2 linked regions of the Streptomonospora nanhaiensis genome follow. The protein of the gene in region 1 interacts with the protein of each later gene in a pairwise test. Links are inferred from orthologs where the notes say so. Each region holds a gene or a part of one and is shown in the gene's direction. Other genes may lie near its edges.

Region 1 (3,351 bases):
AGGTCCACCGCCCCGCCGTCCGCCACGAGGCCGAACTGGAGCCCGACCCCGTCCGCCAGCGCCGCCTGGCCGCCGAGGAGCACGAGAAGGCCGCGGAGGAGTACCGCCGCGCCGCCGAGGCCCGCGAACCAGGAGGCGCCCCCGCCGACGAACCCGCCGCCGGCGAAATCCGCCGGGCCCACACCTTCGACCGCACCAACCGCGACAACGTGTAGGCGGGCTCAGGGCGCCAGGGCCGCGCCCGCCCGCCGGTCGCGACCAATCCCCGCCGACGCCCGCGGCGCCTCGCCGCGGGCGCGCCGCCCATCGCGTCGAGGAGGTGCCGCGAACCGCGCTAACCTTGAGGTGGACACCCGGCTGGTGAGAATCCGCGGCGAGGCCGACTCCAGCGGGCGCGGTTGGACCGCCGCCCTCCAGCCGCTCTGTGCCCCCAAGTGCGACCCGTTAGAGGACGATCCAGCGATGACAGCGGTAGACGGCGACCAGACCGCGGGCGACACCTACGACGCCCGCGCGGTCCAGGAGAAGTGGCAGGCCCGCTGGGCCGAGCAGAACCCCTTCGCGGCCAGTGAGGACCCGGCCGACGACCGTCCGCGCCGCTATGTGGTCGACATGTTCGCCTATCCCTCCGGCGACCTCCACATGGGCCACGCCGAGGCGTTCGCCATCGGTGACGTCATCGCGCGCTACGCGTTCCAGCGCGGCGAGAACGTGCTCCACCCCATCGGCTGGGACTCCTTCGGGCTGCCCGCCGAGAACGCCGCCATCAAGCACAACACCCACCCCGCCGAGTGGACCTACGCCAACATCGAGACCCAGGCGGAGTCCTTCCGGCGCTACGGCATCGCCGTCGACTGGTCGCGGCGGCTGCACACCAGCGACCCCGAGTACTACAAGTGGAACCAGTGGCTGTTCCTGCGGTTCTTCGAGCGCGGGCTGGCCTACCGCAAGGACGGCCTGGTCAACTGGTGCCCCAAGGACCAGACCGTGCTCGCCAACGAGCAGGTCGTGCAGGGCCGCTGCGAGCGCTGCGGCACCGAGGTCGTGCGCCGCAGCCTCAACCAGTGGTACTACCGCATCACCGCCTACGCCGACCGGCTGCTCGACGACATGGACCAGTTGGAGAACGGCAACTGGCCCGACGACGTCCTGACCATGCAGCGCAACTGGATCGGCCGCTCCCACGGTGCCGACGTCCGGTTCGCCATCGAGGGGCGTGAGGAGCCGGTGTCGGTCTTCACCACCCGGCCCGACACCCTCTACGGCGCCACCTTCTTCGTCGTGGCCGCCGACGCCCCGCTGGCCGACGAGCTGTGCGCCGACGACCACCGCGCCGAGTTCGAGGCCTACCGCGAGCAGGTCGCCAAGCTCTCCGACATCGAGCGGCAGTCCACCGAACGCCCCAAGACCGGCGTCTTCCTGGGCCGCTACGCGATCAACCCGGTCAACGGCGAGCGCATCCCGGTGTGGGCCGCCGACTACGTGCTGGCCGACTACGGCCACGGCGCGATCATGGCGGTCCCCGCCCACGACCAGCGCGACCTCGACTTCGCGCTGAAGTTCGGCCTCAAGGTCCGCGAGGTCGTCGACACCGGCGAGCCCAGTCCCGCCGAGTCCGGCGTGGCCACCGCGGGCGAGGGCCGCCTGATGAACTCCGGCCCGCTGGACGGCCTGTCCAAGAGCGAGGCCATCCCGCGGATCATCGAGATCCTGGGCGAGCGCGGCACCGGCTCGGCGGCGGTCAACTACCGCCTGCGCGACTGGCTGCTGTCGCGGCAGCGCTTCTGGGGCACGCCGATCCCGATCGTCCACTGCCCCGACTGCGGCGAGGTCCCGGTCCCCGACGACCAGCTGCCGGTGAAGCTGCCCGACAACCTCAAGGGCGCCGACCTCGCGCCCAAGGGCGTCTCGCCGCTGGCCGCCGCCGCCGACTGGGTCAACACCGAGTGCCCCAAGTGCGGCGGCGCCGCCAAGCGCGACACCGACACCATGGACACCTTCGTGGACTCGTCCTGGTACTTCCTGCGCTACTGCTCGCCGGGCGACGACTCCGCGCCCTTCGACATCGACAAGGTCGCCAAGTGGGGCCCGGTGGACCAGTACATCGGGGGCAAGGAGCACGCGACGCTGCACCTGATGTACGCGCGCTTCTTCGTCAAGGTCCTCTACGACATGGGCATGGTCGGGTTCACCGAGCCGTTCCGGCGGCTGCTGAACCAGGGCCAGGTCATCAACCAGGGCAAGGCGATGTCCAAGTCCCTGGGCAACGGCGTCGACCTCGGCGAGGAGATCGACAAGTACGGCGTCGACGCCGTCCGCCTGACGATGATCTTCGCGGGGCCGCCCGAGGACGACATCGACTGGGCCGACGTCTCGCCGGCCGCGTCGCTGAAGTTCCTGAACCGGGCCTACCGGGTCATGGCCGAGGCCGGTGCGGCGTCGGCGCCCGGGGCCGATCCCGCCTCCGGGGACCTCGCGCTGCGCAAGGCCACGCACCAGGCCCTGGACAAGATCACCGCCGCCGTCGACGCGCAGCGGTTCAACGTCGCGGTCGCGCGCATCATGGAGCTGGTCACGGCCGCGCGCAAGGCCATCGACTCCGGGCCCGGCGCCGCCGACCCCGCCGTGCGCGAGGCCGCCGAGGTGGTCGCGATCACGCTGGCCCTGTTCGCGCCCTACGTCGCCGAGGAGGGCTGGGAGCGCCTGGGGCACACCGGCTCGGTCTCGGTGGGCAACTGGCGCCGGCCCGACCCCGCGCTGCTGACCCAGGAGTCGGTGACGTGTGTCGTGCAGGTCGCCAGCAAGGTCCGTGACAAACTGGAGGTCGCTCCGGACGTCAGCGCCGAGGAACTCGAACGCCTCGCGCTGGCCTCCGAGAAGGTCCAGGCGTTCATCGACGGCAGGGAGGTCCGCAGGATCGTGGTGCGGGCGCCCAAGCTGGTCAACATCGTGGTGGGCTGACCCATGGCGTGGGCCGGCCGTGCCGTCGAGGCGGCGACCGCCTCACCCGCGCGCCTGTGGCTGACCGCGGGGACCGGGGTCGTGCTGCTGGTCGCCGCGTCGCTCACCGCGGGACTCGTCCTGGGCAGCGACGACCCCGCCGTGCAGGCCGACGAGGCCGACGCCTTCGCGTCGGCGCCCGCCTGCTCGGCCGTGCCGGCCGACGCGGTGGAGTCGCTGCTGCCCGGCGCCGCGCTGGAGACCAGCGAGCACGGTCCCATGACCGACGCCGACAGCTCCACCTGCGTGTGGACCTCCATCGGCTCCGACGACGGCCCGCCGCGCTCCCTGCACCTGGACTTCACCGCCCACTTCACCGACAAGGCGGGCGAGGTCAGCGGGGCGCGGGCG
Region 2 (3,171 bases), 3.1 Mb from region 1 along the record:
TACCGGCGGCTGCCCGCGCCCGACCGCGTCACCGTCGAGGCGCGGCTGCGCGACCTCTTCGCCGCGGTGGCCGACGCCGCCGCCGTCCCCATGGCCCACTGCTGCGCCGCCGGGGTGCCGGTGGACCTGCTGCGCCGCTCGGGCGCCCGCGCGGTGAGCCTGGACGCCACCCTGCTCGACCCCGCCCAGGACGAGCACATCGGCGCCGCCGTCGAGGACGGCGTGGGTCTTTTTACGGGTGTCGTGCCGAGTGCCGGAGGCGTTCTGTCGGACCCAGCCGATAACGTCGATCCTGTACGTGAGCTGTGGAATCGGATCGGCTTCGCCCCCGAGCTCCTCACCCGCGCGGTGGTCGTCACGCCCACCTGCGGACTGGGGCGGGCCGCCCCCGACCACGCGCGCGCCGCACTCCGCGCCTGCCGCGAGGGGGCGCGGGTGCTGCGCGAGGAACCACGGCGCCAGCGTTAGCGACTTTGGAAAGGACGCCCAGGGTGAGCGCTGAACAGCCCGCAGCCGCCGACGAGGTCCCCGCCGAGGTGCGCGAGCGCCACACGTTCCTGTGCCAGGAGCTGGACGACCACAGCTACCGGTACTACATGGGCAACCCGATCATCTCCGACGCCGAGTACGACACCCTCATGCGCGAGCTGGTCGGCATCGAGGAGCGCCACCCCGTCCTGGTCACCCAGGACTCCCCGTCCCAGAAGGTCGGCGCGCCCATCAGCGTCGACTTCGCGGCCGTGGAGCACCTGGAGCGCCTGCAGAGCCTCGACAACGCCTTCGCCCCCGAGGAGCTGGACGCCTGGGTGCACCGGGTGGAGTCCGAGGCCCCCGTCGACGCCTACCTGTGCGAGCTGAAGATCGACGGCCTGGCCGTCGACCTCGTCTACGAGAAGGGCCGCCTGGTCCGCGCGGCCACGCGCGGCGACGGCCGCGTCGGCGAGGACATCACGCTCAACGTCCGCACCATCGACACCGTCCCCGTGCGCCTGGACGAGTCCGTCCGCCCCGCGCCCGAACTCCTGGAGGTCCGCGGCGAGGTCTTCCTGCCCGGCGAGGCGTTCGAGGCCCTCAACGCCCGCCTGGCCGACGACGGCAAGCCGCCCTTCGCCAACCCCCGCAACGCCGCCGCCGGCTCGCTGCGGCAGAAGGACCCCCGCGTCACCGCCACCCGGCCGCTGAGCATGCTGGTGCACGGCGTGGGCGCGCACCGGGGCGTGGAGTTCACCCACCAGTCCCACGTCTACGACCTCCTGCGCGACTGGGGCCTGCCGGTCAGCGACCGCTACCGCGTGGTCCCCGACGTCGACAAGGTCCGCGAGTACATCCGGCACTACGCCGAGCACCGCCACGACCCCGCCTACGAGATCGACGGCGTGGTCGTCAAGGTCGACGACGTCGCGCTCCAGCGCAGACTCGGCTCCACCAGCCGCGCCCCGCGCTGGGCCATCGCCTACAAGTACCCGCCCGAGGAGGTCACCACCAAGCTGGTCGACATCCGCGTCAACGTCGGCCGCACCGGCCGGGTGACCCCCTACGGCGTCATGGAGCCGGTGCGCGTGGCCGGCTCCGAGGTCGAGTTCGCCACCCTGCACAACGCCCAGGAGGTCGCGCGCAAGGGCGTCCTCATCGGCGACACCGTCGTGCTGCGCAAGGCCGGCGACGTCATCCCCGAGATCGTCGGCCCGGTGGTGGAGCGCCGCGACGGCTCCGAGCGCGCGTTCGTCATGCCCGAGACCTGCCCCGAGTGCGGCACCGCGCTCGGCCGGCAGAAGGAGGCCGACGTCGACCTCCGCTGCCCCAACCACCGCGACTGCCCCGGCCAGCGCCGCGAGCGGCTGTTCTACATCGCCAGCCGCAAGGCCCTCGACATCGAGGAGCTGGGCTATGTCGCCGCCACCGCGCTGACCCAGCCGCTGCACCCGGCCACCCCGCCGCTGCGCGACGAGGGCGACCTCTTCGACCTCACCATGGACCAGCTGCTGCCGATCAAGTCGCTGGTCCTCGACCCCGACACCTCCGAGCCCAAGCGCGACCCCAAGACCGGCGAACCCAAGGTCGTCACCTTCTTCGCCAACCAGAACGGCGAACCCAAGAAGACCGCCGAGAACCTGCTGCAGGAGCTGGAGCAGGCCAAGCAGCGCCCGCTGTGGCGGGTGCTGGTGGCGCTGTCCATCCGCCACGTCGGCCCGCGCGCCGCCGAGGACCTCGCCCGCCACTTCCGCTCCATCGAGGCCATCGGCGCCGCCACCGAGGAGGAGTTGGCCGCGGTCAACGGCGTGGGGCCCACCATCGCCGCCTCCATCAAGGAGTGGTTCTCCGTCGACTGGCACCGCGAGATCGTCCGCAAGTGGCGGGCGGCCGGGGTGCGCATGGAGGAGGCGGGCGCCGGCGGCCCGCGCCCGCTCGACGGCGTCACCGTGGTGGTCACCGGATCGCTGTCGTCGTTCAGCCGCGACGAGGCCACCGAGGCCGTCGCCGAGCGCGGCGGGCGGGTCACCGGCTCGGTCTCGAAGAAGACCGGTTTCGTGGTCGTGGGCGACAACCCCGGGTCCAAGTACGACAAGGCCGTGCAGGCCGGAGTGCCGATTCTGGACGAGGACGGGTTCCGCGTGCTGCTGGAGCAAGGGCCGGAAGCGGCCACCGAGCGGCGGCTCGCCGCGGAATAGGGGTGCTCAGAGGCGGTTCCGCGGGGCGCCGCCGACCGTGCCACCGAATGTTGTTCGCGCAGGCAGTAGCGTCTACGATGCGCGATCACTAGGCTACCTGTCGCAGTATTTCAGGTCGAATCGGGCGATCGACCCAGGTGATGCACGCTTCACCGAAAGTCCCCGTTCGGCGACACCTGGTGATGAAGCGTCGTAAGCTGAAACGGTAGTCGGTCGGTCGTCCGTGCCTGCGCGGACCCATCCACGCCGGTCTTGGGGGTGACCGCAACAGTGAACGTCAACGACCGCCCTGCCGCAGGCGCCGGCCCCTTCACGGCGGTCACCCGAACCGGGCGGGGCACCCTGAAACCCCCAGAGGACGTCTATGTTGGATCCCACTAACACCCGGGACCTCGGGCCCCGGGTCGGGACGCCGCTGTGGCTCTACCTCGCCGGCATCACCGTGGCCGGGGGCGCGCTCCTCGGCGTCACGCTCTTCGTCTACGGCCTGGACCGGCTGCAG

What was found. The genes of interacting proteins can lie anywhere in the genome.
Region 2: the proteins of leuS (region 1) and ligA interact in binary tests that used the Escherichia coli proteins (3 or more experiments, as listed by UniProt). The link is inferred for Streptomonospora nanhaiensis from one-to-one orthologs.

The regions. Positions count from the first base shown.
Region 1 is NZ_JACCFO010000001.1:5,432,750-5,436,100, forward strand. What follows is about bases 133-3,211. They hold leuS (leucine--tRNA ligase), read left to right. Parts: upstream 133-462; coding sequence 463-2,961; downstream 2,962-3,211. Other genes in these bases: HNR12_RS24155 (hypothetical protein), read left to right, coding at 133-215; HNR12_RS24165 (hypothetical protein), read left to right, coding at 2,965-3,211. Also shown: more of HNR12_RS24155, read left to right, coding at 1-132; more of HNR12_RS24165, read left to right, coding at 3,212-3,351.
Region 2 is NZ_JACCFO010000001.1:2,338,570-2,341,740, reverse strand. What follows is about bases 182-3,080. They hold ligA (NAD-dependent DNA ligase LigA), read left to right. Parts: upstream 182-491; coding sequence 492-2,669; downstream 2,670-3,080. Other genes in these bases: HNR12_RS10040 (putative bifunctional diguanylate cyclase/phosphodiesterase), read left to right, coding at 3,034-3,080; HNR12_RS10050 (methionine synthase), read left to right, coding at 182-468. In the rest of the region: more of HNR12_RS10050, read left to right, coding at 1-181; more of HNR12_RS10040, read left to right, coding at 3,081-3,171. UniProt on the Escherichia coli protein: DNA ligase that catalyzes the formation of phosphodiester linkages between 5'-phosphoryl and 3'-hydroxyl groups in double-stranded DNA using NAD as a coenzyme and as the energy source for the reaction.